4 regions of the Gordonia sp. ABKF26 genome follow, and region 1 is predicted to be linked to each of the others. Evidence: riboswitches for the same ligand, from Rfam matches in the RefSeq annotation. Region 1 holds a riboswitch; each other region holds the start of a gene.
What was found. A riboswitch is a leader RNA that binds a small molecule or an ion and turns the genes downstream of it on or off. The one in region 1 is predicted to bind cobalamin.
Positions count from the first base shown of each region.

Region 2: another riboswitch for cobalamin. It lies ahead of AB4Z55_RS04215 (iron ABC transporter permease); the one in region 1 lies ahead of metE (5-methyltetrahydropteroyltriglutamate--homocysteine S-methyltransferase).
Region 3: another riboswitch for cobalamin. It lies ahead of AB4Z55_RS21715 (ABC transporter substrate-binding protein); the one in region 1 lies ahead of metE (5-methyltetrahydropteroyltriglutamate--homocysteine S-methyltransferase).
Region 4: another riboswitch for cobalamin. It lies ahead of AB4Z55_RS22305 (iron ABC transporter permease); the one in region 1 lies ahead of metE (5-methyltetrahydropteroyltriglutamate--homocysteine S-methyltransferase).

Region 1 covers NZ_JBGCVZ010000003.1:2,016,196-2,023,668, forward strand. Annotated here, with positions in the region: gene AB4Z55_RS09355 (pyruvate carboxylase) at 1-1,167, shown strand, start outside; gene metE (5-methyltetrahydropteroyltriglutamate--homocysteine S-methyltransferase) at 1,260-3,563, opposite strand; cobalamin riboswitch at 3,709-3,934, opposite strand; gene AB4Z55_RS09365 (iron chaperone) at 4,023-4,367, opposite strand; gene infA (translation initiation factor IF-1) at 4,617-4,838, shown strand; gene rpmJ (50S ribosomal protein L36) at 4,957-5,070, shown strand; gene rpsM (30S ribosomal protein S13) at 5,281-5,649, shown strand; gene rpsK (30S ribosomal protein S11) at 5,649-6,056, shown strand; gene rpsD (30S ribosomal protein S4) at 6,078-6,683, shown strand; gene AB4Z55_RS09395 (DNA-directed RNA polymerase subunit alpha) at 6,766-7,473, shown strand, end outside.
Region 2 covers NZ_JBGCVZ010000003.1:802,390-809,862, reverse strand. Annotated here, with positions in the region: gene AB4Z55_RS04240 (ABC transporter ATP-binding protein) at 1-166, shown strand, start outside; gene AB4Z55_RS04235 (ABC transporter ATP-binding protein) at 163-2,082, shown strand; gene AB4Z55_RS04230 ((2Fe-2S) ferredoxin domain-containing protein) at 2,236-2,928, opposite strand; gene AB4Z55_RS04225 (ABC transporter substrate-binding protein) at 2,925-3,995, opposite strand; gene AB4Z55_RS04220 (ABC transporter ATP-binding protein) at 4,020-4,865, opposite strand; gene AB4Z55_RS04215 (iron ABC transporter permease) at 4,862-5,875, opposite strand; cobalamin riboswitch at 5,971-6,118, opposite strand; gene AB4Z55_RS04210 (YdeI family protein) at 6,148-6,717, opposite strand; gene AB4Z55_RS04205 (hypothetical protein) at 6,763-7,455, shown strand; gene AB4Z55_RS04200 (SDR family oxidoreductase) at 7,456-7,473, opposite strand, start outside.
Region 3 covers NZ_JBGCVZ010000003.1:4,688,742-4,696,214, forward strand. Annotated here, with positions in the region: gene AB4Z55_RS21700 (LLM class F420-dependent oxidoreductase) at 1-150, opposite strand, end outside; gene AB4Z55_RS21705 (ATP-binding cassette domain-containing protein) at 111-2,390, opposite strand; gene AB4Z55_RS21710 (ABC transporter permease) at 2,387-3,361, opposite strand; gene AB4Z55_RS21715 (ABC transporter substrate-binding protein) at 3,372-4,982, opposite strand; cobalamin riboswitch at 4,993-5,129, opposite strand; gene AB4Z55_RS21720 (TetR/AcrR family transcriptional regulator) at 5,192-5,773, shown strand; gene AB4Z55_RS21725 (flavin-containing monooxygenase) at 5,766-7,319, shown strand; gene AB4Z55_RS21730 (GMC family oxidoreductase) at 7,316-7,473, shown strand, end outside.
Region 4 covers NZ_JBGCVZ010000003.1:4,825,170-4,832,642, forward strand. Annotated here, with positions in the region: gene AB4Z55_RS22280 (DUF2786 domain-containing protein) at 1-556, opposite strand, end outside; gene AB4Z55_RS22285 (DUF1275 family protein) at 567-1,268, opposite strand; gene AB4Z55_RS22290 (excalibur calcium-binding domain-containing protein) at 1,343-1,615, opposite strand; gene AB4Z55_RS22295 (alpha/beta fold hydrolase) at 1,835-2,719, shown strand; gene AB4Z55_RS22300 (L-lactate dehydrogenase) at 2,726-3,679, opposite strand; cobalamin riboswitch at 3,796-3,978, shown strand; gene AB4Z55_RS22305 (iron ABC transporter permease) at 4,025-5,104, shown strand; gene AB4Z55_RS22310 (ABC transporter ATP-binding protein) at 5,101-5,931, shown strand; gene AB4Z55_RS22315 (ABC transporter substrate-binding protein) at 5,943-7,022, shown strand; gene AB4Z55_RS22320 (DUF222 domain-containing protein) at 7,264-7,473, shown strand, end outside.

The DNA.
Region 1 (7,473 bases):
CAGTTGGCGACCTATCTCGCAGCGTGGCAGGCCGGAGCGTCAGCGGTCGACGGCGCCAGCGCCGCGCTGGCCGGCACCACCAGCCAGCCCGCGCTGTCCGCTATCGTCGCCGCGGCCGCGCATTCCGACCGCGACACCGGCCTCGACCTCCAGGCGGTCTGCGATCTCGAACCATACTGGGAAGCGCTGCGAAAAGTGTACGCGCCCTTCGAATCCGGGCTTCCGTCGCCGACCGGACGTGTGTACACCCATGAGATCCCGGGCGGGCAACTGTCGAACCTGCGGCAACAAGCCATCGCGCTCGGGCTCGGGAACCGGTTCGAGGCGGTCGAGGAAGCATATGCCGACGCCGACCGCATGTTGGGCAGGCTGATCAAGGTCACCCCGTCGTCGAAGGTCGTGGGCGATCTCGCGCTGGCACTGGTGGGCAAGGGGATCACCGCCGAAGAGTTCGCCGCCGATCCGCGGTCCCACGACATCCCGGACTCGGTGATCGGCTTCCTGCGCGGCGAGCTCGGCGACCCGGCCGGCGGGTGGCCGGAACCGTTGCGAACGGTCGCGCTCGAAGGACGCGCCGACGCGGCGTCGACCGAGGGCCTGTCGGCCAAGGACTCGGTGGCACTCGACACGCCAGGACCGAAACGGCAGCACACCCTCAGCCGGCTCCTGTTCCCCGGCCCCACAAAGGAGTTCGACGACCATCAAGAAACCTACGGCGACACCTCACGACTGTCGGCGAACCAGTTCTTCTACGGCCTGCGGTACGGCGAGGAGCACCGCGTCGAGCTCGAACCGGGTGTGGAGTTGCTCATCGGACTCGAGGCGATCAGTGAACCCGACGACAAGGGCATGCGCACCGTCATGTGCATCCTCAACGGACAGCTGCGGCCGGTGCAGGTGCGCGATCGATCGGTCGACGCCGAGGTGGCCGTCGCCGAGAAGGTGGACCGGTCCAATCCCCGTCACGTCGGCGCACCGTTCGCCGGGGTCGTCTCGCTGAGTGTCGGTGTCGGCGACGAGGTCGCCGCCGGCGCGGCCATCGGCACCATCGAGGCCATGAAGATGGAGGCCACCATCACCGCACCCGTCGGCGGCAGGGTCGCGAGGCTGGCGATCGACGCGATCACGCAGGTCGCGCCTGGCGATCTGCTCGTCGAGATCGGTTGACGCACAACAACGCAGTCGGCATTGCAGACCGCGGCCGTCGCACTCACGGGAGAGTGCGACGGCCGGGGTCATTTGTGGCGCCGGTTGACTGCCTAGCCGGACAGCGGGATCGTCTCGCGCAGTCGTGTTGCCGCGGCCACCATGTTGGTGAGCGAGTCCACCACCTCCGGGGTCCCGCGGGTCTTGAGACCGCAGTCCGGGTTGACCCACAGGCGCCCGGCGCCGACGCTCGACAATGCCGAGGACAGGGCCGAGAAGATCTCGTCCTGGTCGGGCACGCGCGGTGAGTGGATGTCGTACACACCCGGGCCCACCGCGTTACGGAAGCCGGCCTCGTCGAGGTCGTCGAGCACCTCCATGTGCGACCGCGCCGCCTCGATCGAGGTGACGTCGGCGTCGAGGTCGGCGATCGCTCCGATGACCTCGCCGAATTCCGAATAGCAGAGGTGCGTGTGGATCTGCGTATCGTCGCGGACCCCGGAGGTCGCGATGCGGAACGCCCGAACGGCCCACGCCAGGTACGCGGGCTTGTCCGCGTCACGCAACGGCAGCAACTCGCGCAGAGCGGGTTCGTCGACCTGGATGATCCCGACCCCTGCCCTCTCGAGGTCGACGGTCTCGTCACGGATGGCGAGCGCGATCTGCTCGGCAGACGCCGACAGTGGCTGGTCGTTGCGAACGAAAGACCAGGCAAGAATCGTCACCGGGCCGGTCAGCATGCCCTTGACCGGCTTGCTGGTCAGCGTCTGTGCGTAGGTGATCCAGTCGACTGTCATCTGCTTCGGTCGGCTCACATCGCCGAACAGGATCGGTGGCCGCACGCACCGCGAGCCGTAGGACTGCACCCAACCGTTCGCCGTCGCGAAGTAGCCCTCGAATTGTTCGGCGAAGTACTGCACCATGTCGTTGCGCTCGGGTTCCCCGTGGACGAGAACGTCGAGGCCGATCGACTCCTGCAGGGCCACGACATCCGCGATCTCCGTCTTCATCCGGTTCTCATACTCGGCGCGATCGATCTCGCCCGAGCGGAGCGCGGCCCGCGCCAGTCGGATGGCCGAGGTCTGTGGGTAGGAACCGATCGTGGTGGTCGGGAGCGGGGGCAGTCCCAGATGTTCCTTCTGTGCGGCGAGCCGTTGCTCGGCCGGGCCGCGCGTCGCGTCGGCATCGGTGACGGCGTCCAGGCGTGCGCGGACGTCGGCGTTGTGCAGGCGAGTATCAGTGGCACGGCTGGCCAGTGCCGTCGAGCTCTCGGCGAAGGCGGCGGCCTGAGCAGCGCGCCCCTCGCTCAACGCCGACGACAACACCGCCACCTCGCGGAACTTCTCGGCAGCGAACGCGAGCCAACCGCGAAGGTTGGTGTCGAGCTCGTCCTCCGCGTCCACGGTGTAGGGGACATGCAGGGTCGAGCACGACGTCGACACGGCGACCGAGCGGGCGGAACCGAGCACGGTGGCCAGCGTCGCCGCGGCCTGGTCCAGGTCGGTGCGCCACACGTTGCGGCCGTCCACCACGCCGGCGATCAGCAGCTTGTCGGCCAGGCCCGGGGTGCCGGCCACCGTCTCGACCGAGCCGTCGACGAGGTCGACCGCGATGGCCTCGATCGGCGTCCGGGCCAAGTGTGCCAACCGATCACCGGCGTCACCGAAGTACGTCGCCACCGCGATGGCCGGACGGCGCTCGTGGGAGCCCAGGGCGTTGTACACCGATTCGGTCCGCGGACCCAGGTCCGCGGCGGCATCGGTCACCAGGACGGGTTCGTCCAGCTGAACCCACTCGACGCCGGCGTCAGCCAACCGCGTCAGGAGGTCTCGGTACAGGGGCACCAACTCGTCGAGGCGATCGAGCGGCGCACCCGCCCCGTCGACCGCCTTCGACAGCGCCAGGAACGTCACCGGGCCGACGATCACCGGGCGGGCCGGGAGACCCAGCTCCCCGGCTTCGGCGACCTCGGCCAGTACCTTCGCCGGATTCAACCGGAACGTGGTCGACGGGCCGATCTCGGGGACCAGGTAGTGGTAATTGGTGTCGAACCATTTGGTCATCTCGAGTGGGGTCACCTCGGCGGTTCCGCGGGCCGCCGCGAAGTAGCGATCGAGCGGATCGTCGATCTCGGCGAACCTCGGCGGCAGTGCGTCGAGGAGGACCGTGGTGTCGAGCACCTGGTCGTAGTACGAGAACGTGTTGACCGGGACGGAGTCGTGGCCGGCCTCGGTGAGCTCGGCCCACTGCTCGCTGCGTAGGCGCTGCGCGACGGTGGCGAGCTCGGTCCGGTCGATGCGGCCGGACCAATAGCTTTCGACGGCCCTCTTCAGTTCGCGCCGGGGGCCGATGCGTGCGGTGCCGAGGACGGTGGTGGTGAACGGTGCCGCGGAGCTGCGGCGGACGGTGTCGGACATGGACGTCGACTTCTCCTACTGACGGTGGATGGTTCACCGCCCAGCAGGGGAGATCGATCGGACCCACGTCACGCCCGGCAGAGGGCGCGCGACGATCGCCGGTTCGACCTGCGCCCAATCCTCGAGGCGGCGAGCCACCGGACGCGGCGCGTCCGGTACACCTGGCAGGTCTTCGGGCTCACCGTCGCTCTCGATCGAGATCCCTCTGATCGAAGTTCCTACTGACCGTCGCTTCCCAAGCCGGAGCTCAGTGCTGATGACGGTGGTCGTTACGGCATACCGCTGCGGGGACAGCTCCGGATTCGAACCGGATTCCCTCTCGTCCGCCGGCGGGATGCCGGCGACTCGACGCCGCGGACGGAGAGCTGACACGACCTCCGACGCGGCGAACCACATGCGTCTTCGACCCTAGCCCAGCAAAGTCGACCCGCTGAACACCGGTAGTTCGACGTCGGGCGGTCAGCCGTCGATCTGATCGCGCCGAAACGACATCATCGCGCGGATCGCATCGTCGGAAGGAGGAGCCCCCGGCTGAAACCGAACGGTGCCCTTCTCCACGTCGAAACCGTCGAGGAACGGTCGCCCGGCGTCGACCGCCTCCGGGCTGAACGGGTACAGACCGATGTGCTTCTTGGTGCGCATCACCGAGAGGAGCGGGCTCCCGCGATATGTCAGGGCCGGCATGCCGTAGCCCTTGCCCTGAGCGGTGTCGGGGACCGCGGTGCGGGCGACGGCGTAGATGCGTCCGACCACCTCGCGGTCGGCGGGGTCGAGTCCGTCGAGATAGTCGTCGACAGTGCCCATCCGGTGCGGCCTCTCTCCGTGGCGCTGAGCACGCATTTGGCCTGGCCTGCTCGTTCGCGTAACATGGATCGTCGGTGCGCATCGCGTGCCGGGCATCAGCGTGTCAGCACGTGGGCCCGGTCGGCGCACACCGGGTGCAGGTCCTCGCGGACCGGTGCCCACACCCTAACGGACAAACACTGATTCAACCCGGCCGATGCGCCGCGGCATCACCCGGATGTCGTGGTCACGGCCAGGATCGCGGAGGACATGGCGAAGAAAGACGGGGCCATCGAGGTCGAGGGTCGAGTGATCGAACCCCTGCCCAATGCGATGTTTCGTATTGAGCTGGAGAACGGACACAAGGTTCTCGCCCACATCAGCGGCAAGATGCGACAGCACTACATCCGCATCCTGCCCGAGGATCGGGTCGTCGTGGAACTCTCGCCCTACGACCTGGCTCGTGGGCGAATCGTGTACCGCTACAAGTGAGACTTTCCCGGCGATGCCGGGGACAGACTTCCCGGACATCCGTTCGGGAGGAGACCGACACCCACGTGCACGGCCGCTTTCGGCGTGCGCGCGGGCGAGCCGAGCAGGAGAGATTGACGTGAAGGTTCAGCCGAGCGTCAAGCCGATCTGCGAGAAGTGCAAGGTGATCCGCCGCAACGGTCGGGTCATGGTGATCTGCGAGAACCTGCGTCACAAGCAGCGTCAGGGCTGATCACGCGCACCCTCCGGGTCGCTTGAGTCAGAACAACTGAAGATCGACAACTGAACACACAAGGACCTCCCAACACCAGCGGCGACAGACGCGTCACCGCCTACCTCCGGATCAGAGGCCGGAGCCCACGAGGCCGGACACACGGTTCGGCACCAGCTCGCGGGACGGACTGGGAGCAGACCTCTGAGAATCGAAAAGGAAATCCGCCACATGGCACGTGTTGCTGGTGTGGATCTCCCCCGCGAGAAGCGGCTGGAGATCGCACTGACCTACATCTATGGAGTTGGGCGTACCACCTCCAAGGAGATCCTCGAGGGAACGGGCCTGAGCCCCGACCTGCGAGCCAAGGATCTCACCGACGCAGACGTCTCGAAGCTGCGTGAGTACATCGAAGCCTCGGTGAAGGTCGAGGGTGACCTGCGTCGCGAGGTGCAGGCCGACATCCGTCGCAAGATCGAGATCGGCTGCTACCAGGGTCTGCGCCACCGTCGTGGCCTGCCTGTGCGCGGACAGCGCACCAAGACCAATGCCCGCACTCGCAAGGGCCCGAAGAAGACCATCGCCGGGAAGAAGAAGTAATGCCTCCGAAGTCACGTAGCGCAGGCCCCAAGAAGGGCACCCGCCGTCGCGATAAGAAGAACGTCCCGCACGGCCACGCGCACATCAAGTCGACGTTCAACAACACCATCGTGTCGATCAGCGACCCCAGCGGCAACATCATCAGCTGGGCATCGTCGGGCCACGTCGGTTTCAAGGGTTCGCGCAAGAGCACCCCGTTCGCGGCTCAGCTCGCGGCCGAGAATGCTGCGCGCAAGGCCCAGGAACACGGCGTCAAGAAGGTCGACGTCTTCGTCAAGGGACCGGGCTCGGGTCGCGAGACCGCCATCCGCTCCCTGCAGGCAGCCGGCCTCGAGGTCGGCACCATCTCCGATGTGACCCCGCAGCCGCACAACGGTTGCCGTCCGCCCAAGCGGCGCCGGGTCTAGCGGGAAAGGAAGAGATAAGACATGGCTCGTTATACCGGCCCCGCAACAAAGAAGTCCCGTCGTCTCCGCGTCGACCTCATCGGTGGAGACGCAGCGTTCGAGCGTCGCCCCTACCCGCCCGGCCAGCACGGCCGTTCGCGGATCAAGGAGAGCGAGTACCTGCTCCAGCTGCAGGAGAAGCAGAAGGCGCGCTTCACCTACGGCGTCATGGAGAAGCAGTTCCGCCGCTACTTCGAAGAGGCGAACCGTCGCACCGGCAAGACCGGTGACGAACTGCTGAAGCTGCTCGAGACCCGTCTCGACAACGTCGTGTACCGCTCGGGCATCGCCCGGACCCGTCGCCAGGCCCGCCAGCTGGTCAGCCACGGCCACTTCACCGTCAACGGTGTGAAGGTCGACGTGCCCAGCTACCGCGTCAGCCAGTACGACATCATCGACGTCCGCCCGAAGTCGCTGCAGACCGTCCCGTTCCAGATCGCCAAGGAGCTCGTCGGCGATCGTCCGGTCCCGGGTTGGCTCCAGGTCGTGCCGTCGACCCTGCGCATCCTCGTGCACAGCGTGCCCGAGCGTGCTCAGATCGACGTCCCGCTCACCGAGCAGCTCATCGTCGAGTTCTACTCGAAGTAAGACACACCGCCAGACAGCAGCAGCTGTTCGGTTCACCCTCGAGGCCGTCATATAGCGGTCGGCCAAAGGAGATATCCAAGAAATGCTCATCTCACAGCGACCCACCCTCACCGAGGAAGTCCTTGCCGAGGACCGTTCGAAGTTCGTCATCGAGCCGCTCGAGCCGGGCTTCGGTTACACCCTCGGCAACTCGCTGCGTCGTACCCTGCTCAGCTCGATCCCGGGTGCTGCCATCACCAGCATTCGTATCGACGGCGTGCTCCACGAGTTCACCACCGTGGCCGGGGTCAAGGAAGACGTCACCGACATCATCCTGAACCTCAAGGGCCTCGTGGTCAGCTCCGACGAGGACGAGCCGGTCACCATGTACGTGCGCAAGCAGGGTCCGGGCACCGTCACCGGCGCCGACATCGTGCCCCCGGCCGGTGTCACCGTGCACAACCCCGATCTGCACATCGCCACCCTGAACGACAAGGGCAAGCTCGAGATCGAGCTCGTCGTCGAGCGGGGCCGCGGCTATGTTCCGGCCGTGCAGAACAAGGCGTCGGGTGCCGAGATCGGCCGTATCCCGGTCGACTCGATCTACTCGCCGGTGCTCAAGGTGACCTACAAGGTCGAGGCAACCCGTGTCGAGCAGCGCACCGACTTCGATCGCCTGGTGCTCGATGTGGAGACCAAGAACTCGATCAGTGCGCGTGACGCGCTGGCATCGGCGGGCAAGACCCTGGTGGAGCTGTTCGGGCTGGCCCGGGAACTCAACGTCGAGGCCGAGGGCATCGAGATCGGGCCG
Region 2 (7,473 bases), 1.2 Mb from region 1:
GATCGTGGTGGCCCAACGCATCTCGACCATCGTCGACGCCGAACAGATCGTCGTCCTCGACCGCGGCCGGATCGTCGGTCTCGGCACACACGACGAACTGCGTCAGTCGTGCCCGACCTATGCCGAGATCGTCGAATCGCAGATGGCGATGGAGGAGCGCGCATGACCCGGCCCGGTGGTCCGCCGATGGCGGCCGGACCCGAATCCAAACCCCGGTCGTTCTGGCCCTCGATCAAACGCGTTGTCGCACAACTGGCCTCCTATCGCCTGTTGATGACGATCACGCTCGTGTCGCTGGTGGGTTCGGTCGTGCTCATCGCGATCGCGCCCCGCGTGCTGGGGTATGCCACCGACCTCGTCTTCGACGGCGTCATCGGCCGCACCCTGCCCGACGGTCTCACCAAGGAACAAGCCGTCGCCGGTCTCCGGGAGAGCGGCGACGACACCTTCGCCGACATGGTGTCGTCCATGAACGTGACACCCGGCGTCGGAGTGGATTTCGGCGCTGTCGGGCGCGTGCTGCTCGTCACCCTGGCGCTCTACGTCGTCTCGTCACTGCTCGCGTGGCTGGCCGCCTACCTGCTGAACATCGTCGTCGTCGGCACCATCCGCCGACTCCGCGACGACGTCGAGGCCAAGGTGCATCGCCTACCGCTGCGCTATTACGACACGATGCCGCGCGGCGAGCTGTTGAGCCGGGTCACCAACGATCTCGACAACCTGTCGCAGAGCATGCAGCAGACCATCTCCCAGTTCGCGAACTCGGTCCTGACGGTGATCGCGCTGCTGGTCATGATGATCTGGATCTCGCCGCTGCTGGCGCTCATCGCGGTGGCCACGGTGCCGTTGGCGATCATCGCGACCGGGATCATCGCCAAACGGTCGAAACCGCATTTCTCGGCGCAGTGGTCCTCGACCGGTGCTCTCAACGCTCAGGTCGAGGAGGCCTTCACCGGTCACGAGCTGGTCACCGCCTTCGGCCGGCAGCGCGAGATCGAGGCGACCTTCGACGAACGCAACCAGAAGCTGTACGAGTCGAGTTGGCGTGCGCAGTTCATCTCCGGCGTCATCATGCCGACGATCATGTTCCTGGGAAACCTGAACTACGTCGCGGTCGCGGTCGTCGGCGGACTGCGCGTGGCGTCGGGATCGCTGAGCCTCGGTGAGGTGCAGGCGTTCATCCAGTACTCACGCCAGTTCACCCAACCGCTGACGCAGATCGGTTCGATGATCAACCTCATGCAGAGCGGTGTCGCCTCTGCCGAGCGGATCTTCGACATCCTCGATGCCGACGAGCAATCGCCCGACGCCGCGAAGCCGAAGACGCCCGCCGACGACAAGGGGCTCATCGAGTTCGACGACGTCTCCTTCCGGTACGTCGAGGACAAGCCACTCATCGAGAACCTCAGCCTGGTGGCCCGGCCGGGCCACATGGTCGCGATCGTCGGTCCGACCGGTGCGGGCAAGACCACCCTGGTCAACCTGATCATGCGGTTCTACGACGTCGACTCCGGGGTCATCCGGGTCGATGGTGTCGACTCGACCGAGATGACACGGGACGACCTGCGCGAACGCACCGGCATGGTGTTGCAGGACTCATGGCTCTTCGGCGGCACGATCTACGACAACATCGCCTACGGCGACCCCACCGCCTCTCGCGACGAAGTGATGGACGCGGCCCGGATGAGTCACGTGCACCACTTCGTGCGGACCCTCCCCGATGGTTACGACACGGTTCTCGACGACGAGGGCGGCGGGGTGAGCGCCGGTGAGCGGCAGCTCATCACGATCGCGCGGGCCTTCCTCGCCCGCCCCACGATCCTGATCCTCGACGAGGCGACGAGCTCGGTGGACACCCGCACCGAGCTGCTCATCCAGAAGGCGATGGCGAACCTGCGGTCGGACCGCACGAGTTTCGTCATCGCCCACCGGTTGTCGACGGTGCGCGACGCCGACGTCATCGTCGTCATGGAGGACGGGCACATCGTCGAGCAGGGCAGCCACGACGAACTGCTCGCCGCCCGCGGCGCGTACTGCCGGCTCTACGAGAGCCAGTTCACCGGGGCCATCGAGGCGAGCTGACCCTTCGTGACGCTCGCAAGCTCGCTCCTCAGGGAGCAGGATGACGCGCTCGCAAGCTCGCACCTCAGGGAGCAGTAAAGGCGGCCCACCCCCGCTCCCTGAGGAGCGCCCGGAGCTTGCGGAGGGCGCGTCACGAAGGGTCTGGCGACCCACTCAGCGTGGCAGTCGGTTCGCATTCGGCCCGGCACCGGCGACCAGGTCCACGGCGTGGGCAGGTTCGAGACGGCCGTACCACTCCCCGGCCGGGTTGACGATCGCGAGCGGGCCCAGGTTGCAGGGACTCAGGCAGCCTGTGCCGGTGACCTTGGTCGGGGTCCCCTTGGAGGTCGCGGTGAGTTGGCGGTGAAGTGGTCCGGCACCATAGGCCATGCAGCGCGGGCCTTTACAGACGAGCACGTGTCGGTCGTGATCCTCGATCACCGACCAGGCCGGACTGCGATAGGACGCCGGTGATACTCGGATGTCCTCGGCAGGAACCCGCTCGATGGCGTCGGCGAGGTCGGCGACCACCGCTCCGGCGATGTCCGGTTCGATGATCGAGATGTCGAGACCGACACCGGACCGACTCTCCCGCCAGTTCGCCACCGCCCGCTTGGTCCAGGTCACCAGGTACTTGTCGCGCGGGATCGCCACCGGGACGAGGTTGACGGCCGACAGCCCGTCACCGGCCGCGCGGTCGAGCTCGTCATGGACGGTGGGTGTCGAGATGTCCAGGTAGGCGAGCCCGACATCACGGGCACTGCGCGCCCGCAGTCGGTCGACCATCGCCACCGCCGACGCCTCGTCCAGTCCGCTCACCGTCGGGCGGAGCACGACGACGATCCGGCAGTCTTTCGAGGTGGTCATCCGCCGAGCGTCTCCGCGAAGTCGATCCCGCTGCCGGGGACCAATCCGTACTCCTCGAGGGACTTCCGCAGCTCTTCGGCGCCATAGATGTTCGGGTAGCCGGAGGTGAACATCGCCAGCGGCAGGACCACGAACCTGTTGTCCCGGACAGCCGCGGTGTCACGGAGTCCTGCCCGGGCCTTGATGGCGTCGATCTTGCCCTGGACTTCGTCCGGACTCTTCTTGTAGTCCATGATCACGATGACATCCGGGTCTGCCGAGGCAACGGTTTCCCAACTCGCCCGGAACCAGGTGTTGTCGACGTCGGCGAAGACGTTCGCCCCGCCCGCGACATCGATGATCCCGTTCGGCGCTCCGTTGCCACCGCTGGTGTACAGGTCCTCCTCACCGCTGTCATAGATCAGGACACGCGGCGCCACTGCCGGACGCGGCGCGCCCTGCAGCCGGCGCAGTCGATCGTCGAGTTCGGTCCCGGCAGCGGCGGCGGCCTCCTCGGTCCCGAAGAGGATTCCGTAGTTCTTCACGTCGGCTCGCAACGCATCCCAGGGATCCATGGTGCCGAGCTTGTCCGGGGCGTCACCGCCCTGGCGGCAACTGTCGGAGATGATGTACGACGCAATGCCGTTGGCCTGCAACGACTCGGGCGTCACACCCGATGCGCCCTTGAACAGTCCGCTGTAGGAACCAACCACCAGATCGGCGTCCGCGCCGAGTGCCGTCTCCATGGTGATGGTGCTGCCCTCGAGGTGGGGGACGTCGGCGATCCCAGGGCCGAACATCGACTCCATCACCGGATCATTGTTCTTGTTCAGCGACACTGCGGCAAGCTTGTCGAGTCCCCCGACCTTGAGGATCGTTCCGACGTTGGCCCCGTTGCTCGTTGCGACCACGCGCTCGACCGGCACCTCGTAGGCCACTTCGGCGCCGCAGTTGGTCAGCGTCGCCGACTCTCGTTCTGCCGCGTCGTCGGTGGGCGGAGTGGCACTGCAACCGGCCAGCACAAGGGCCGCAGCCAACGCTGCCGTCGCGAGGGGCGTTCGGAAGTGCCTTGTGGTGGTTCTCGTCATCGTGTCTCCATTGTCGGTGTCGAATCAGTTGGCGGGCAGGTGGTCGTGACCGGGATCGCGCAGCGGCAGCGGCGTATCCAGCGACGCGCCCGGGGTCGACTCGAATACGAGATGCGTTCGGCCTGTGTCGCTGTTGAGAACGCGGTGGGCGGAGACCCCGAAGACCTCGGCGACGACTGCGGGATCGAGCGCGGTGGCGGCGTCGCCGTGCGCGCGGATTCTGCCGTCGTTCAGCACGTACACCGAATCGCAGTGGCGAGCAGCCAGATCGAGGTCGTGAAGCGACACGAGGACCGTGGTTCCCAACGTTCGCACGAGCCCCAGCAGGTCCAGCTGGTGCCGGATGTCGAGGTGATTGGTCGGTTCGTCGAGAACGAGTACGCCACAATCCTGGGCGAGTCCTCTGGCCAGGGCGACGCGGCGTCGTTCACCACCGGAGAGGTGGTCGACGGCGGCGTCCCGGTGCTCGATCATCCCGACCGATCGCAGAGCTGCTTCCACCGCGGCGCGGTCATCGGTGCGACCCATACTCCACGGCGGTGCGTAAGGAAGCCGCCCCAACGAGACGTACTCGTGCACCAGCATGTCGGCGGGTAGGTCCACTTCCTGCGGCACGAAGGCGATCTGCTTGGCCCGGTCCCGGACGCTCATCGATTCGGTTGCCCGGCCGTCGACGGTGACCGTGCCACGCCGCGGTCCGAGCAACCCGACGACCGACCTCAGCAAAGTCGACTTGCCGGACCCGTTGGGACCGACGAGGCCGACGATGTCACCTGCCCGCACGTCGAGTGAAATGTCCTGCAACACCGGGTGATCGTCGATCCACACCTCGACCCCGGACGCTGCGATCCCGACCGGTGTGCGACTCATGCGGCGGCACCGAACTGGTAGCGGCGCCGGCCGAGGATGAACAAGAACAGCGGCGCACCGATGACTCCGGTGACCACGCTGAGCGGGATCTCGACCGGCCGCAACGCAATCCGGGCGACGACGTCGACGAGAACCAGGAAGACCGCGCCGATCAGGGCTGAGGTGGGCAGGACCCAACGGTGCCGGGAGCCGACGAGAATGCGTGCGATGTGGGGGATCACCAATCCCACGAACGCGATGGCCCCCGACACCGCGACCATCGTGCCGACCATCACCGCGAGGAGCGCGAACAACAGGTTTCGTAGCAACGGGACGCGAACGCCCACCGCGGCGGCGACATCGGGTCCGGCCGAGAGGGCGTCGAGCCACCCATGGAGTGCGAAAGCGATCGCGGTGCAGGTCACGACGACCGAGACCGGCAGCAGCAGCTTGCCCCACGATGCGCCGGCAAGACTGCCGAGCAGCCAGAACAGGACCGATTGAGCGGCCTGCGAATCGTTGGTGCGCAGCACGAGGAAGCTGGCGATGGCGGACAGCGCCGATGCGGCAACGGTTCCGGTGAGCACCAGCCGGAGCGGAGTGATACCACCCTGGCTCATGGTGATCGCGAAGACGAGCAGCGCGGCTCCCAGTGCGCCTGCCATTGCTCCGAGGCTCAGCGACCACAACCCGAAGCCGGCAAGGAACCCGGTGGTGATCACCGATGTCGCCCCGACTGCCGCACCAGACGAGACGCCGAGAAGGTGCGGGTCGGCCAGCGCATTGCGGACCAGGGTCTGGACCAGCACCCCCGCAACGGCAAGACCCGCGCCGACCACCAGCCCGAGCAGGATTCGCGGCATCCGGATGTCCCAGACGATCGCAAGCTGGGTACGCGTGACGGCAGGCCCACCGAACCGTGAGGCGATCACGTCGACGACCGTGGACACGGGCAGCACTTCAGCGCCCGAGCACAGGGCGAGAAACGCAGCGGCCAGACCCAACCCGAGCACGACGACAACGACGACCACGGGACGGCGTCGTCTCGTGCGTCTGTGCGTGCGCGGCAGTACCGGCGCCCTGCGGGCACCATCGATCAACATGTGTCGTCGGTCCATCCTCGTGGCGTGACAAGCAGCATCGAGGCTGGTATCTGGCTGAGTCAGTGCGTCGAGGTCATCGACGCGCCGAGTTCACAGTGGCGGGACCGCGCCGGAGTCGAACCGGCTTCCCAGGGATCTCGATGCGACGAGACTACGACATACCCGACAGTCTCCGACACCGCGCCCCGACGACACGGGCGTCAGGGTCGCTCGTTGCGCCCCGCCCGCTCGACGAGGGCGGCGACGCGCTTGGTCTTGGTCTCCGGTCGTTTCGCCAGGGCGATCTGCGACAGTCCGAACTTGCGCGCACTCGGCGGAAACGCATCCCAGTTGGCCCGCGCGACGGGGTCGGCGTCGAGCGCGGCGGCGAGTTCGGGGGACTCGATCAGCGCCTCGGCGTCGTCGAACATCGTCCAGAGACCGCGGGCCTGGGCGTCGTCGATCACGGCTTGCCCCGCGGGCTGAATCCGACCGGCGGCCGCGAGGTCGGCGACACGCGCCTTGTTCGACGCCGACCATCCGCTGTTGCGTCCGCGCCGGGTGAACCACATGCCGCGGCGGCGGTCGTCGATGACGCGGGTGTGGCCGTCGATCCAGCCCCAGCACAGCGCCTCGCGAACGCACTCGTCGTAGTCGATCGGTTCCCGGCCCGATCCCTTGCGCCAGAACACCAGCCACACGCCGCCGGATGAGTCGTGGTTGTCCCGCAACCACTCTCGCCATGCCTCGATCGTGTCCACGGCGAGCTTCGGCGCATCGGGGTCGGCCATGCGTTCACCCTAATCAGCCGGGCCTCGTCTCGGTACAGTTGAGCCGTGAACGAGATCGTCAGCTTCGCGACGGACAACTGGTGGCTGATCTTCCCCATCGGCGCTGTCGTCGGCGGGTGGGCGGGGTCGATCGGGAAGTACAACGAGAAGCGGCGCAAGGACAAGATCGAGCTCGCCCGGATCAAGGCGAACGCGCAGACCGAGCAGCTCAAACTCACGACGACGTCGGCCGACCAGGTGCGCCGGACCCTCCGCCAGCACGACTCGCTGAACGAGAAGTGGTTCGGTTACGAGCTCGATCTCGCGACGCTCATCGAGTACCCGATGATGACCGACATGCGAGAACCGCTGACCCTCGCGTTCCACCGCGCCCGGGTCCGCGCCGACGATCTGCGACCCGAGCCGGGCGCCAAGGCGCCGCTGCCCGATTCGATGTCCCCGGCAGACTTCGCCGAGTACCGCGACGCCGTGGGCGAATACGCCGCGGCATTCGACGCAGCCGAACGAGAGTCCCGGCGGCGCAGGCAAACCGACTTCTCACCCGTCGAACGCGAAGCCCTGGACCGGGCGCGCAAGCTGATCGGCGTGGCCGCCGACTCCGCGGCCACACTCGCAGAGCGGCAGGCGGCCTACAAGAAGGCCCGGGCCGAACTCGAGGGCATCATCGACGTTCCGCAGGTGGCCGCGGCGCAGCTCGAACGGCAGATCGCCGGCGCTCTCGAGCGCGGCTCGGAGTGATCAGAGGTCCGGGATCGG
Region 3 (7,473 bases), 2.7 Mb from region 1:
GGTGTGGAAGTGGTCGTAGACCCAGACCGAGTCCCATCCGCCCGACTCGGCGCGGTCGGCGACCGAGGACATCACCCCCCACTGGTCCGCGGGGTCCACACCCACGAGATCTAGACGCCAGCCCTGCGGAATGAAGAGTCCGAATCGCATGCCGTCCAACTTACGCGGCCGTCGATCATCGTCCGGACCTGATCGGCCATCCGCCGCACGGTCTGCGCATCGTGGGAGATCAGCAGCATCGAGGTTCCCGTCGCCCGGAGTTCCTCGAGGATCCTCAGGACCGCGTCCGCGGCCACCTCGTCCAGCGACGACGTGATCTCATCGCAGATCAGGACGTCCGGACCGCCGGCGAGTGCCCGTGCGATCGCCACGCGCTGGATCTGGCCGCCGGACAACTCGCCGGGGCGGCGATCGAGCATCTCCGGGCAGAGGTGGACCGCCGCCAGCAATGACGCGATCTCGCGGTCCGCGGCAACGCCGTCGAGTCCGCGCAACACCCGGAGTACCCGGCGCAGTTCCCGGCCGACCGTCCGCCGGGGGTCGAGGCTGCGTCGCGGATTCTGGTAGACCATGCTGATCGCGCGCCGCTGATCGATGCTGCGGTCACGGGCGGTCGACGCCAGGCGCGCGCCGTCGAGCAGCAGCTCACCGTCGGTCGGGGGATGCAGACCCGCCAGACACCGCGCGAGCGTCGACTTTCCGGCGCCCGAACGTCCGACGATCGCCAGACACTCACCCCGCCCGATCTCGAACGAGACGTCGTGCAGCACGGTGGCGCGGCCATGGCCTGCCGTGACGCCGCGCACGACGACGCGTGGGCCGGCGTCGTCGACGAATCGGGCCGCGGGCGCCACCGCCGCCGGAACATGCGATGCAGGTAACTCGTCGGCCTGGCACTCACCGGTGATCCGCCCGCCGTCGAGCATCACGACTCGATCGACGATACGCGAGATACGGTGCAGGTCATGGGTGATGACGATGACCGTGCGTCCACTGCGGAGACGGTCCAACACCCCGACCAGTTCGTCCGCCGTGGCCGCGTCCAGACCGCTCGTCGGCTCGTCGAGGACGAGCACGCCCGGGGAGCCGAGGAGGGCGATCGCGAGGAGAACCCGTTGTTGCTGGCCGCCGGACAGCTGCGCCGGATACCTGCGGAGGAACTCGCGGTCCGTCGGCAATCCGAGTTCGGCGAGCAGGATCTCGATGTCCCGGGCACGACGCGACCGGTGGGCGCGTCGGACTTCTCGGAGGGCCGAACCGATCCGCATGGACGGGTTGAGCGAGGTACCGGGGTCCTGCGGTACGTATCCGAGCCGTCTACCGCCGTCGGCGGGAGCCTGCACACGCACGGTCCCGGCGGTGACGAATCCGGGTGGCAGCGCGTCGACGAGAGCGAGTGCCGTCGTGGTCTTTCCGGCACCGGAGGGTCCGACGACGGCCAGGGTCTCGCCACGGCGGACCTCGAGAGCGTCGATCGCGACGAGCGGGGTGCCATCAGGTGCCGCCACCGTGAGCCCCGACACCGATATCGGGTTCCCGGCCGTGGCATCCGGACGGCCCAGCGGCCGCCGGACACGTTGTCGCGGACCACGAGGTGAGGGCTCGGGGGGTTCGGACAACCGGTCGACGAGCAGGTTCACCGCCACGACCAGCGCTGCGATGCATACGGCAGGCACGACGACCGGCCAGGGGGTCAACGCCATCCCGCCCTTGTTCTCGGTGACCATCAACGCCCAGTCCGGCTGTGGCTGAGTCACTCCGAGACCGAGGAAGCTGCCCGCGGTGACGAGCGCGATGGTTCCGGAGACCCGTATCCCGGCGTCGGCCAGCAACACCGGCCGCAGGTTCGGCAGTACCTGGGCCACCGCGATCCATCGCAGTGTCTCGCCGCGGGCGATCGCGGCTTCGACGAAACCCGCGTCCATGAGTTCGATCGTCGCCGTCCGCACGATCTTCGCCACCCATGGCACCGTCGCGACTCCGACGGTGAGGCACACCGCGACCGGGCCCTTCCCCATCGTCGTCGCGATGACCACGAGCAGGAGAAACCATGGCAGGACGGTGATCGCGTCGACCGGGCGCATCACCCAGCCGTCGAGCCGGCGTGACATTCCCGCGGTGACTCCGAGGAGAACGCCGACCACGTACGACACCGACAACGCCACCGCGGTCATCAACACCAGCCGGTGACCACCGTGCAGGACTCGCGACAGGACGTCGCGTCCGACGAAATCGGTTCCGAGCCAATGGTTCGACGACGGTGTCTCGAACGGCACCGAGGCGATCGCGGTCGGCGAGAACGGTGCGACGAACGGCCCGAGGACGATGACGATCACGAGGACGACCAACACCGCAGCGGGGCCGACGAGCCGTCGAGAGCGCGTACTCATGACCGCCCACGTCCGATGACACCACGCGCGGCCGGTGACGAGCCGAGTGCCACGATGTCGGCAAGCAGGTACACGACTAGTCCGTACGCGGCCAACAGCACCGCCACCGACTGCACGAAGATCAGATCGCGTCCGGAGATGGCCCGCAGGAGTTCGTGCGCCACACCCGGATACGCGAACACGACTTCGATGACCGCGATACCGCCGACGAGCCCGACGACGGCTCCCGCCAGCGGTTGCACCGACGCGGAGATCGCGTTGGGCGCCGCATGACGCACGACGAGCCGGAATTCGCCGACCCCGTTCGCCCGCGCCGCCGAGATGTACGGCGCGCGCATCGCTTCCGCCATCTGGGCGCGGACGAGTCGCACCGGATGCGGTGCCAGCCCGATGAGCAGGCACAGCACCGGTAGCACCAGCACCTCCGGACGGTCGAGCGCCGATGTGCCCGTCGGTACGAGCGACACCGCGGGCAGCACCCCCATCCCGATCGCCACCCAGGCAATCAGTACGACACCGACCACGAACGCGGGGACGGATTCCGCCGCGAGCGCCGCAGTACTGAGCAACCGGTCCCAGCGCGAACCCGGCCGTGCGCCGGCGGCGACGCCGATCGCCAGCGCCGCCGGGACCAGGACGACGACGGTGACGATCGCGAGGATCACCGAGTTCGCGAGTCGCCCGTCGAGGATCTCGGCGACCGGACGGCCCGAGAGTTGCGACACGCCGAGGTCCCCGGTGAGGAAACCGCCTGCCCAGTCGAGGAACCGTACGACTGCCGGACGATCGAGTCCCAGTTCCGCGCGCAGAGCGGCCACCTGAGCCGGATCCGGTTGGCCCGCGGCTCCTCTCGACAACCGGGTCGTGGCGGCATCACCCGGGAGCAGTTCGAAGAGCACGAAGATCGACACCGCAACGACAGCGAGCACGGCCAACGCCCCGGCCAACCGGCCCGCGACATACCGCAACACGACGAGTCCCCTAGCGCTGCTGGAGCCAGGTGCCCGTGAAGGAGGCCCACTGCCCGGTGCCGGGCACCCCGTCGGTGATGCCCTGCACGGTGTTGCGGACGCCCGTCGGCTGCAGGGCGAAACTGTGGATGAGGTAACCGCTGTCGTTCCAGAGTTCGTCCTGCAGTTCCCGGTACAACTCACCACGGCGAGCCGGCTCCATCTCGGCGCGAGCCTGGGCGAAGGTGGCATCCCACGCGGGACGACGCCAGGCGGTCGCGTTGGCCGGGGCGTCCGAGGTGAGGGTCTGCCCGTAGAAGTAGTCCAGACTGTAGTTCCACCAACCGGACTGGGTGAGGGGCTTTGACCCGACGAACTGGGAGAAGTAGGTGTCGCCCGGCTCGACAGCGAGGTTGACGGTGATCCCGGCGGCCTTGGCCTGCTCGGCGAAGAGGGTCGCCGAGGCCAACTGGCCGGGACTGACGTCCGCGGTGTGCAGGGTGACGACGAGGTTCTCCTTGCCCGCCTCTCGGAGCAGGCGGCGAGCTCGTTCCGGGTCGTACGCGCGTTGCGGCATGTCGGCGTAGAACGGTGCGCCCTTGCCGTACAGGTCGTTGCCGACCTCGGCGAACCCGTAATACACCTTGTCGACCATCGCCTGCCGGTCCACCGACAGCTTGAGGGCCTCGCGTACTCGCGGATCGTCGAACGGCGCGAGGTCGGTACGCATCGTGAACGAGCTCATCGTGCCCACCGGCGGCGTCACGAGGTAGACGTCGGACTGCGATCGCAGGATGTTGCCCTGCGCCGGCGAGAGTTCGTAGACGACGTCGGCCTCCTGCGAGCCGAACGCGTTGAATCTGGCGTCGGCTTCGGCGACCTGAAGGATCTCCAGCCCGTCGAGGTGCGGCCGCTGATCCCAGTGGCTCTCGTTGCGGGTCAACACCGACCGGTCGCCCGGCGACCACGACTCCAGAACGAACGGGCCGGTCCCCACGGGAAGCGACGACGGCGTGAATTCCGTCGTACCGTCCTTGATCACGTAGACGTACCAACCGGCGAGCACCGAACCGAAGTCGGCGACGGGTTCTCTCATCGACACCACGACGGCGTGATCGCCGTCGGGCCTGGTGCGGGACAGGTCGATGATGTCGAGGTCACCGGCCGACGGTTTCTCCTCGTCGAGCATGCGCTCGAGACTCCACATGACATCGCGAGACGTGAACGGCGAACCGTCACTGAACTCGACGCCCCGGCGCAGCGCCATCCGCCACTGCGAGCCGTCGGCGTTGGGTTCCAGCGACTCGGCGAGCCGATAGTCGAGGGTGAGGTCGTTGTTGTAGTCGACGAGGTGATCCCACACCGCCTTGGACAGTGCGCCACCCGCCGAGTGGCCGACGACGTGCGGGTCGAGGACATCGGCGGTCGCCGAGGTGCCCGCGAAGACGACGCGCAATGTGCCGCCGGGGACCGGGGTACCGCCGCTCGGAGCGCCTGCCGGGCTCGGCCGGTCGGCACAACCGGCGAGCAGGCCCACCGCGCCGAGACCGGCGAGGCCGGCGATCCCACCGGCTCCGCGTAGCAGCCGGCGTCGGGTCAATTCGGGAGCTGCGTGCGCAGCTGTCGATCTTGAATTTTTCATGTCCATCCTCGTGGGTCGCGAAGACGCAAGCGATCTGGCTTCCCGATCGAGGTCGGGTCACAGTTGCGGGACAGCCCCGGATTCGCACCGGGTTCCCTTGCGTCCCGGTCATCGTACGGAGTGGACAATCACGACATCGCATGCGGCGTGCGGTGGATGATCCCCGGAACTTACAAGCAGTCCGGACTGTTTGTGCTATCGTCGTCGATGTGACCGAGCCCACCCGAGCCCCGCGCCGACGCACGCAGGCCGAACGCACCGCGACCACGCGTGCGCTCATCCTCGACGCGACCGTCGACGCCCTGGTCGACGTCGGCTACGCCGCCACCACGACGCAGGAGGTCAACCGCCGAGCGGGTATCTCCCGCGGCGCTCTCCTGCATCACTTCCCCACCCGGGAATCACTGGTGGTCGCCGCGGTCGGACACCTGGTCGAGCGTCGGCTGGCAGAGATCCTGTCGCGGCCCCGGACGGGTGACGAGGGACTCGAGATACTCATCGAGGCATTCAGCGGCCCGCTGTTCGACGCCGCTCTCGAGCTGTGGGTCGCCGCCCGCTGCGACGTCGGATTGCGAACCGCGATCATCCCGCTCGAACAGCAGGTGTCCGACGCACTCGCCGTCGGTTGTGCCGAGTTGTTCGGCGACCGGTACACCGCCGCGGAACTCGAACTCTCCATCGAACTCGCACGCGGATTGGCGGTGTCGCGCATCCTGCGCTCACCCGACGCCGACCGCGCGCTGCTCGACCACCTCCTGCCCGTATGGAAGGAACTCCTGACCCATGACTGAACCCAGTCCGACTCTCCCGCAGCAGAACACGCTGCCCCGGCGCGTGGACGTCCTCGTCGTCGGCGTCGGATTCGGCGGTCTCGCCGCCCTGCATCGTCTTCGCACGGATCATCCGCAGTTGCAGACGCTGGCCATCGAACGTGGCGACGGCGCGGGTGGGGTCTGGCGCGAGAACGACTACCCGGGCGCGGCCTGCGACGTCCCGACGTCGCTGTACTCCCTGTCCTTCGCCCCCAACCCGGACTGGTCCAACACCTACGGTCGCCGCCACGAGATCCACCAGTATCTACGTTCGGTCGCAGCCGATTTCGCCGACCAGATCCGTTACAACTGTGCACTCACATCGGCTCACTGGGACGGCGCGGCGCAGGAATGGATCGTGGTCACGACGGATGGCGAGATCCGCTGCCGCTACCTGGTCGCGGCACCGGGAGCGCTGTCCGAGCCGGGTCTGCCACCGGTCGCCGGAGCCGATGAGTTCACCGGCACCGTGTTCCACTCCGCTCAGTGGGACCACTCCCACGACCTCCGCGGACGTCGCGTCGCGATCGTCGGCACCGGCGCGTCGGCGATCCAGATCGTGCCCGAGATCGTCGACGAGGTCGGACATCTCACGGTCTTCCAGCGCACTCCCGCTTGGGTCGTGCCGCGTCTGGACCGCACCATCGGTTCCCTCGAACGCGCACTCTATCGCCGCGTCCCCGGTGTCCACCGGCTCGTCCGGCGGATGGTGTGGACCTATCGCGAGGCCTACGTCCTGATGATGGCCCGCAACCCCAAACTGCTCCCGATCGCCAAGACCATCGCGCTGGCGCAGCTGCGGATCCAGGTCCGTGACGGCGACCTGCGCCGTCGGCTCACCCCCGACTACACCATCGGTTGCAAGCGGATGCTGTTGACCAACAAATGGTTCCCCGCGTTGCAGCGCGACAATGCAACGGTGACCGGCGCGATCACCCGCCTCACCGCACGCGGCGCCGTCGACGACCAGGGCCGCGAACACGAGGTCGACACGGTCGTCTTCGCCACCGGGTTCACCCCCACCGAACCGCCGATCGCGTCGGCGATCACCGGACGCGACGGGCGCACCCTGGCCCAGGCGTGGGCGGGATCGCCGCGCGCCTACCGCGGCGTCGAGATCCACGGCTTCCCCAACCTGTTCTTCCTGTACGGCCCCAACACCAATCTGGGTCACAGCTCGATCGTGCTCATGCTGGAACCGCAGGCGTACTACATGAGCAAGGCACTCTCCGAGCTGTCCCGCAGCGGCCGGTCGACCTTCGAGGTCACCGACACCGCCCAGGACCGGTACAACGCCGACCTCGATCCCGAACTCGAACGCACCGTATGGAATTCGGGCGGATGCTCGAGCTGGTATCTCGACTCCACCGGACGAAACTCGGTGATGTGGCCGAAGTTCACGAGCGACTTCCGCCGGATGATGTCGTCGTTCGACCCGGCCGATCACCGATTCGACGCCGCGATCCCACTCGCGGCCGCCACCGATGCAACCGAACCCGACACCGAGAGGACCGTCGCACCGTGAGTTCGACCCCAGACCATTACGACGCCATCGTCATCGGCTCCGGTTTCGGCGGTTCGGTTGCGGCCCTGCGTCTCACCGAAAAGGGCTACCGGGTCGCGGTTGTCGAGTCCGGACGGCGTTTCTCCGACGGCGACCTGCCCAAGACGAGCTGGCG
Region 4 (7,473 bases), 2.8 Mb from region 1:
TGAGACGCTTGCCGATGCGTTCGGCGAACGCCGACTGGAAGTTCAGGCGCGCCGTGATCGGCGACAGCGGTTTCTCCTCGATCACCCGCCGGGCACGCCACCCGCTCCCCCGGGTGACGACCCGCGCGAACGTCTCGCCCTTGTACGCCCCCGATCGCAGGTACGCGTCGCTGGCAGCGACCATCTGCACGATCAAAGACGTGTAGAGGGCTTCGCAGGCGTCGATGTCGGCTTCGTAGCCGTAGGCGAGGACGAAGGTCGAGTTGCTCGCCACGTCGACGGTCACGTCGTTGGCAGCGGTGATGGCCACGAGGAGTTGCACGTAGGTGCGCAGTCCACGCTTGCCCGGTTCGCCGATGGCGATCTGCCGACTGATGGGGGTGACCTTCTTGCGCGCCGCGGGATCATGGGCGCGGGCCACGGCCAGGTCGATCGACGATGCGGTCGCGAGCCGCTGGGCGGCCTGCATGAAGGTCTCGGCCTCGTGCTCGTTGTCGGTGTTCTCCGCCTGACGCAGAAGGGCCGAGATCCGGGTGAGCAGCTTGTCGTCGCGCATGTGTTTCAGACTATCCAGCGGCCCGTTCGGTTCCCTCTGAGCGCGAATTGCCTCGAGACGACGTCTCGACGACGCGCAAGAGCAGGGCGCAGGCGGCGATCAGGACCCCGGCCCACAGCCCGGCGACACCCCAGTGTCGTTCGGCGAATCCACCGCACACCGCGCCGAGCACGAACACCGGCCACATCCAGAACACCGCCACCCATGCCCACGGCCGATCGGTGCCCAGTGACGCGACCAGTTCGTGTGCCGACCTCACCAGGGTGCCGGTGACGTAGGTCAGTCCGCCCTGCACTGTCGACGTGTGCGACAGCGCCGAGTTGATCGCACCGGTGGCCACCGCGACGACGACCATCCCGGCGGTCGGCGACGCGGTGAGCGCGACGACGGTGCCGGCGAGAAGCGCGCCGGTCACCGCCCCGAGAATCCACACCGGAGCGTGGTTCCCGCCCCAGCGGCTGATCGCCGCACCCCCGGCAGCACCACTGAAGAACGCGACCACGAGTCCGGCGACGAGAGCGATGGTCGACCACCGGCCCGCCGCGGCCGAGGCACCCATGATGGTGGAGTTGCCCGACATGAAGGCGACGAAGCTGCCCTTGAGCACGAAGAACGCGATGGCGTCGATCAAGCCGGCCACGAACAGCAGCGCGGCCGCGATCGCGATGTCCGGGTGTGCGCTGCTCAGAAACCTGTCGAGTCGGGCCGCCATGAGCACGAATCTAACGCCTGCATGTCCGGCGGCAGGCGCACGTCGACCGCGACGTCGTCAGCCGCTGGTCGCGCTCAGCGCTTCTCGCAGGCGATGCCGTCCTTGTCGCGATCGGACTCGGAGTTCGCGTTGTACAGGTCGTCGTCGACGGTGAAGGTGGTGACCGGGGTACCCGACGTGGAGTCGACGGCGCCCGTCTGGCCGACACCGTGCGGATAGTCGGCGTTGAGTTCTGAGCAGTTGGCGTAATCGGTTGCCGCCGAGGCGGGCGCCGCCACCATCAGCGGAGCGACCGTCATGGACGCCGCGGCCAGGAATCCGAGAACCATCTTTCGCGAGCAACGCATCGTGCTTGACCTTCTTCTGTGTGTCCCCCGACACCTCATCGTGACGAGGTGACATTACGGGGTCCGGTCGATGAAAGACGCGCTCGACGCGAAGATTGGTCCGGCCGACGGACACGCCGAGCGAACAAGGTCCACGGTCGCGGGGGCCGCCGCCTCTGTTGCATGACAACGTGTGTTGATAAAGTCCGCCCAGGCCACACATCGACCAGCGGGGGAACGATGATCAGGAACGACGTCGAGTTCGATTCGGACGGCACGACGTGCCGAGCATGGTGGTACCGGCCCGAGGGAGCCACACCGGCCCCGGTCATCGTGATGGCACACGGCCTCGGCGGGGTCCGGCAGATGCGGCTCGATGCCTTCGCCGAACGGTTCACCGAAGCCGGATACTCCTGTCTGGTCTTCGATTACCGCCACTTCGGGGACAGCGACGGCGAACCGCGCCAGCTCCTGTCCATTCGCCGTCAGCTCGATGACTGGGCCGCGGCGATCGCCTTCGCACGAACTCTCGCCGGCGTCGACACCTCACGAATAGTGCTGTGGGGCACCTCCTTCGGCGGCGGACACGTGCTCGTCGCCGGCAAACGCGACGGCCGGGTGGCAGCGGTGATCTCCCAGTGCCCATTCACCAGCGGACCTGCGTCGACCGCGGCCCTGGGCGTGGTGTCCGGGGCGAAGGTGACCGTTCGGGCACTCGCGGATCTGGCCGGATCCGCACTGCGCAGGCCGCCGGTCATGGTCGGCCTGGCCGGCGAACCGGGATCGGCGGCGCTGATGACCGCACCGGACGCGGTGTCGGGATATCTCCCACTGGTTCCCGACGGTCTCGAACTGCCCAACGAGGTGGCCGCGCGGGTCGGACTGACCATTCCGTTGCACTCACCCGGCCGGGCATTGAAAGATCTCGACTGCCCGACCCTGCTGTGCGTGTGCGACGGGGACACGGTGGCACCGGCACGCTCGACGATCGCCTACGCGCGGCGCGCACCCGGAGCCCGGGTCATCCGATACCCGGTCGGGCACTTCGACATCTACATCGGCGAGGACTTCGAGAAGGTCGTCGCCGACCAGCTGCAGTTCCTGCGCACCACCGTGCCGGCCTGACCCCGACTACAGCCCGAACCGGGCCTGCATCCCCCGCAGCGTCTCCGCCGACGCGAGCAGACCGGCTCGCTCCGCATCCGAGAGCGGGACGTCGAGCCGGGTCTGGGCGCCGCCGCGGTCGACGACGGTCGGCAGCGAGAGACACACTCCGTCGAGTCCTTCGATCCCGTCGGTCCGCGTCGACACCGGCAGCACCCGGTGCTCGTTGTTCAGGATCGCCTCGACGATGCGCGTCGACGCCAGACCGATCGCATAGTTCGTGGCCCCCTTGCCCTCGATGATGGTGTAGGCGGCATGCACGACCTCGTGGTGGATGCGTTCGCGTGCAACCACATCCAGCGCCGGACGACCGGGCAGCGGGGTCCACGACGTCAGCGGCACCCCACCGATCGTCGCCGAGCTCCACAGCGGGATCTCGGTGTCGCCGTGCTCGCCGGCGATGTAGGAGTGCACGCTCTGCACCGCGACACCGCAATGCTGCGCGATGAGGAAACGCAGCCGGGACGAGTCGAGCACGGTGCCCGAGCCGAAGATCCGGCTGGGCGACAACCCGCTGATCTGCTGGGCGGCGTAGGTGACGACGTCGACCGGATTGGTGACCATCACGTAGATCGCATTCGGGGCCACCTCGAGCACCCCCGGGAGGATGGCGCGCGTCAGACCGATTGTGGCCTCGGCCAATTCGAGACGCGACTGACCCGGCTTCTGCTTCGCACCGGCGGTGAAGACGACGACGTCGGCGTCCGCGCACACCGACACGTCGTCGGAGCCGATGATGTCGGCACGCGGGACGAACTCGAGCCCGTGGGACATGTCGAGCACCTCGGCGGTCACCTTCGCGGCGTTGATGTCGAGGAGCGCGATGGTCCGTGCAACACCCCGGATGAGCGAGGAGTAGGCGATCGCGGTGCCCACCGCACCCGCCCCGATGATGGCCAGCTTCGTGTCTCGTACGTCCATCGGTTCACCGTTTCCGCGTCGGGTTCATCGATCGTCGGCATCCAGCGTAGGTCCTCGCACGGCCGCTGTCCGGGGACGCACGCCGACCGCCCACCGATCCGCTGGACGGTGTTGATAGCGTGTGCGGCGAGAACGGTCACACCCGCACACGTGGGTGTCAGGGAATCCGGTGCGAATCCGGGACTGGCGCGCAGCGGTATGGGGGACGGAACCGGCACACAGCCACTGGGGCGACCCGGGAAGGCGCCGGCTCCGGACGAACCCGAGTCCGAATACCGGCCGCTCTCGCTCGAGTCCACCGTGTATCTCGCGCACAGATACCCAGACCGTAAGGCAGTACAGTCCGTGTCCCGTCGTATCGACGGCACGACCGAGATCGCCACCGCCCCGCCGGTACGGCGACTCCCGTCGACGCCGCTAGCCGCAGTTCTGCTCGTCCTCACGCTCCTCAGCATCGCCCTGGCCACCGCGTTCGGCGCCGAGACCATCCCCGTCGGCGACGTCTGGCACACCGTCGCCGGACGCCTGACCGGCGCCGAGACCGATTCCGCGCACGCGGTGATCATCTGGGATCTCCGGCTGCCGCGGTCCGTCCTGGCCGCGCTCGTCGGCGCCGGACTCGCACTGGCCGGCGCTCTCATGCAGGCCCTGGTCCGCAACCCCCTCGCCGAGCCGTACCTGCTCGGCGTGTCCGCCGGCGCGGCGGTCGGGGCCACCGCCGTCATGACCCTCGGCGTGCTGGGCGGCCTCGGGGTGTGGGCACTCTCCGGCGGCGCGCTCCTCGGCGCGCTCGCGGCCACCGTCACGGTGTACCTCGTCGCCCGCGCCCAGGGCGGGTTGACCGCGCTGCGACTCATCCTGTCCGGCGTCGTGTTGTCCTCGGCGTTCATGGCGTTGTCGTCGCTCCTCGTGTTCACCGCCGCGGATCCCCACGCCGCCGACAACGTGATGTTCTGGATGCTCGGCAGCGTCGCCGGCGCCACCTGGGCGAAGGTGCAGATCGCCGGGGTGGTCGTGCTGGTCACCATCGTGGCGATGCTCGCCATCCACTCCTGGCTCGACGCCTACGCGGCCGGCACCGACACCGCGACGTCGCTGGGTGTACCGGTACGCGCGATGCGCAACGCGCTCTTCGGGATCCAGGGCGTCCTGGTGGGCGTGCTCGTCGCGGTGGCGGGTGGGATCGGCTTCGTCGGTCTGATCGTCCCGCACGCCGCCCGGCTGCTCGTCGGCGCCACCCACCGCGCGATGCTGCCGGTGGCGGTATGCGGCGGCGCGCTGTTCCTGGTGTGGGTCGACGTCATCTCGCGGGTCGCGGCCGCGCCTCGGGAGATGCCCCTGGGCATCGTCACCGGGTTGATCGGCGCGCCGATCTTCCTGTTCCTCATGGGTCGACGCCAGTATGTGTTCGGCGGCGGCTCATGACCAATCCACCACCGATCCGCTCGATGGCGTTGCGCGCGAACGCACTCGCGTGTCGACGGGGCGGCCGCGTCGTCCTGCGCGATGTCGATCTCGACGTCCCGGCGGGCACCCGACTGGCCATCGTCGGCCCCAACGGTTCCGGCAAGACCACCCTGTTGCGCACGCTGTGTGGGCTCGAACGTCCCGTCGCCGGCACCATCGACGTGGGTGGCGAGGACCTGCATCGACTCCCGTCGCGGCAGCGGGCCCGCTCGATAGCGGTGGTGGGCCAGGAGGAACAGCCCTCGGCCGAACTGACGGTCGCGGAGGCGGTCGGCCTGGGCCGGACCCCGTACCGGTCGGCCTGGTCCACCGGGGACGCCGACGACTCGACGGTGGTCGGCGCGGTGCTCGCGCAGGTCGGCCTCGACGGCTGGGGCGCCCGCTCGTGCACCCACCTGTCCGGTGGCGAGCGGCATCGCGTCGTCCTCGCCCGTGCACTCGCACAGCAGACGCCGATCCTGGTGCTCGACGAACCCACCAATCATCTGGACGCGGCCTGGCGCCTGCGGCTGATGGAGATCCTCGACGAACTCGACGCCACCGTGCTGGCAGCGATGCACGACCTCGACCTCGTCCTGCGGCACTTCGATTGTGTCGCAGTGGTGTCCGACGGCGGCGTGGTCGCCCAGGGCCGACCCGTCGACGTGCTGACGCCGGATCTGCTGGCGGCCGTCTTCGAGGTGTCCGGGACCGTTGTCACCCACCCGGCGACGGGCCTGCCACACCTCCTGCTGAACTCCCCCAACACTTCTGCTCCCCGAGCTCTGACGACAGACACCCTGTGAGAGGACATCCCTTGAGTACGCGCACCTCCCGAGTCCACCCGACCGCCGCCGTCCTGGTCGCCGCACTGACCCTGGGCGCGGTTGCCGCATGCTCGACCGACAGCACCGCGGCCACCGAAAACACTGTGACGGTGGCCAATTGTGGAGCCGACGTCGATTTCCCCCAGCCGCTCGACCGGCTGTTCGTCAACGACGGTGGCATGATCGCGATCGCCCTGGCGGCGGGCGCCCGCGACAACATGGTGGCGGTCAGTGCGCTCGCCCGCGACAAAGATGTTCTCCGGCTCGAGTACGGACCTCAGGTGGACACCCTGAACGAGGTCGCGGCCGAGCGTCCCACGCTCGAGAACATCGTCGCCGCGAAGCCCCAGGTGCTCTATGCCGGATACAACTACGGCATGAGCGAGTCCCGCGGGATCACGCCGGAGATCCTCGCATCCCACGGCATCGACGTCTACCAGCTGTCCGAGGCGTGCCGGCAGGTCGAGGGTGAGGCGCAGCGCGGCACCATGGACCCGTGGGTCGCGCTCGACACCGACCTGCGCAACATCGGAACCATCACCGGCAACCCGGACCAGGGCGCCGCCGCGGCCGACGAGGTCGCCGACCGCCTCGAGAAGCTCCGCGCCGCACCGCAACCCGCCGACAAGCCCACGGTCTTCGTCTTCGACAGCGTCTCCGACACCATCTTCTCCTCCGGGTCCTACGGCGGCCCGCAGGGCATCATCGACGCCGCGGGCGCCCGCAATGCGACCGAGGACATCGACGACACGTGGACCGCCGTCAGCTGGGAACGGCTCACCACCGCGGACCCCGACGTCATCGTGTTCGTGGACTACCCCGGTCAGACGGTCGAGGAGAAGATCGCCGCGCTGCGGTCCAACCCGGCCAGCCGCAATCTCAAGGCGGTACGCGAGAACCGATTCGTGAACCTGCCGTACGCAATGTGGGTGTCGAGCCCGCTGAACATCGACGCCGCCGAGATCATGCGCAATGTCCTCGAGAACCACGGCCTCGCACCGGAATCCGGAATCACCCCGAGCCTCGACGTCGCGCAGCTGGACCTCGGGGGCAACAACTGGCTGCAGTGAGTCGCCGAACGCCCGTAGAGCACGCGGGCGGCGGCGATTGTCGTGCCGCCGCCCCTGGGGGATCCAGTGCGCCCACCGTCGATGTTCGCAACACCTGACTGCATTCAGGCCCCTACCATGAGGCACCGACAACTCTTGGCCGACGAATACCGTTGCACAACAGAGCTTTAGAGGTTGCGATGTAGCCGTGTCGGTGTACACTCGAACGTACATTCGCAGCAACGGTTCTCGGGGGGTGGCCATGTCTGACGAATCAGCCACGCCGAAACCGCGAGCCGTCGAACTCGTCACCGAGTTGCATGCGATCCTCGACGAACTGCAGTCCGTGGACCTGGCGCCATGTGCCGACGCCGAGTTGACTGACGTGGCAGCCGAGACCGAACGTGCCATCGCACGGTTGACAGTCGCCGGTGACCGGCAGATCGATCAGGTCGAGGCTCGCGACCTGCCC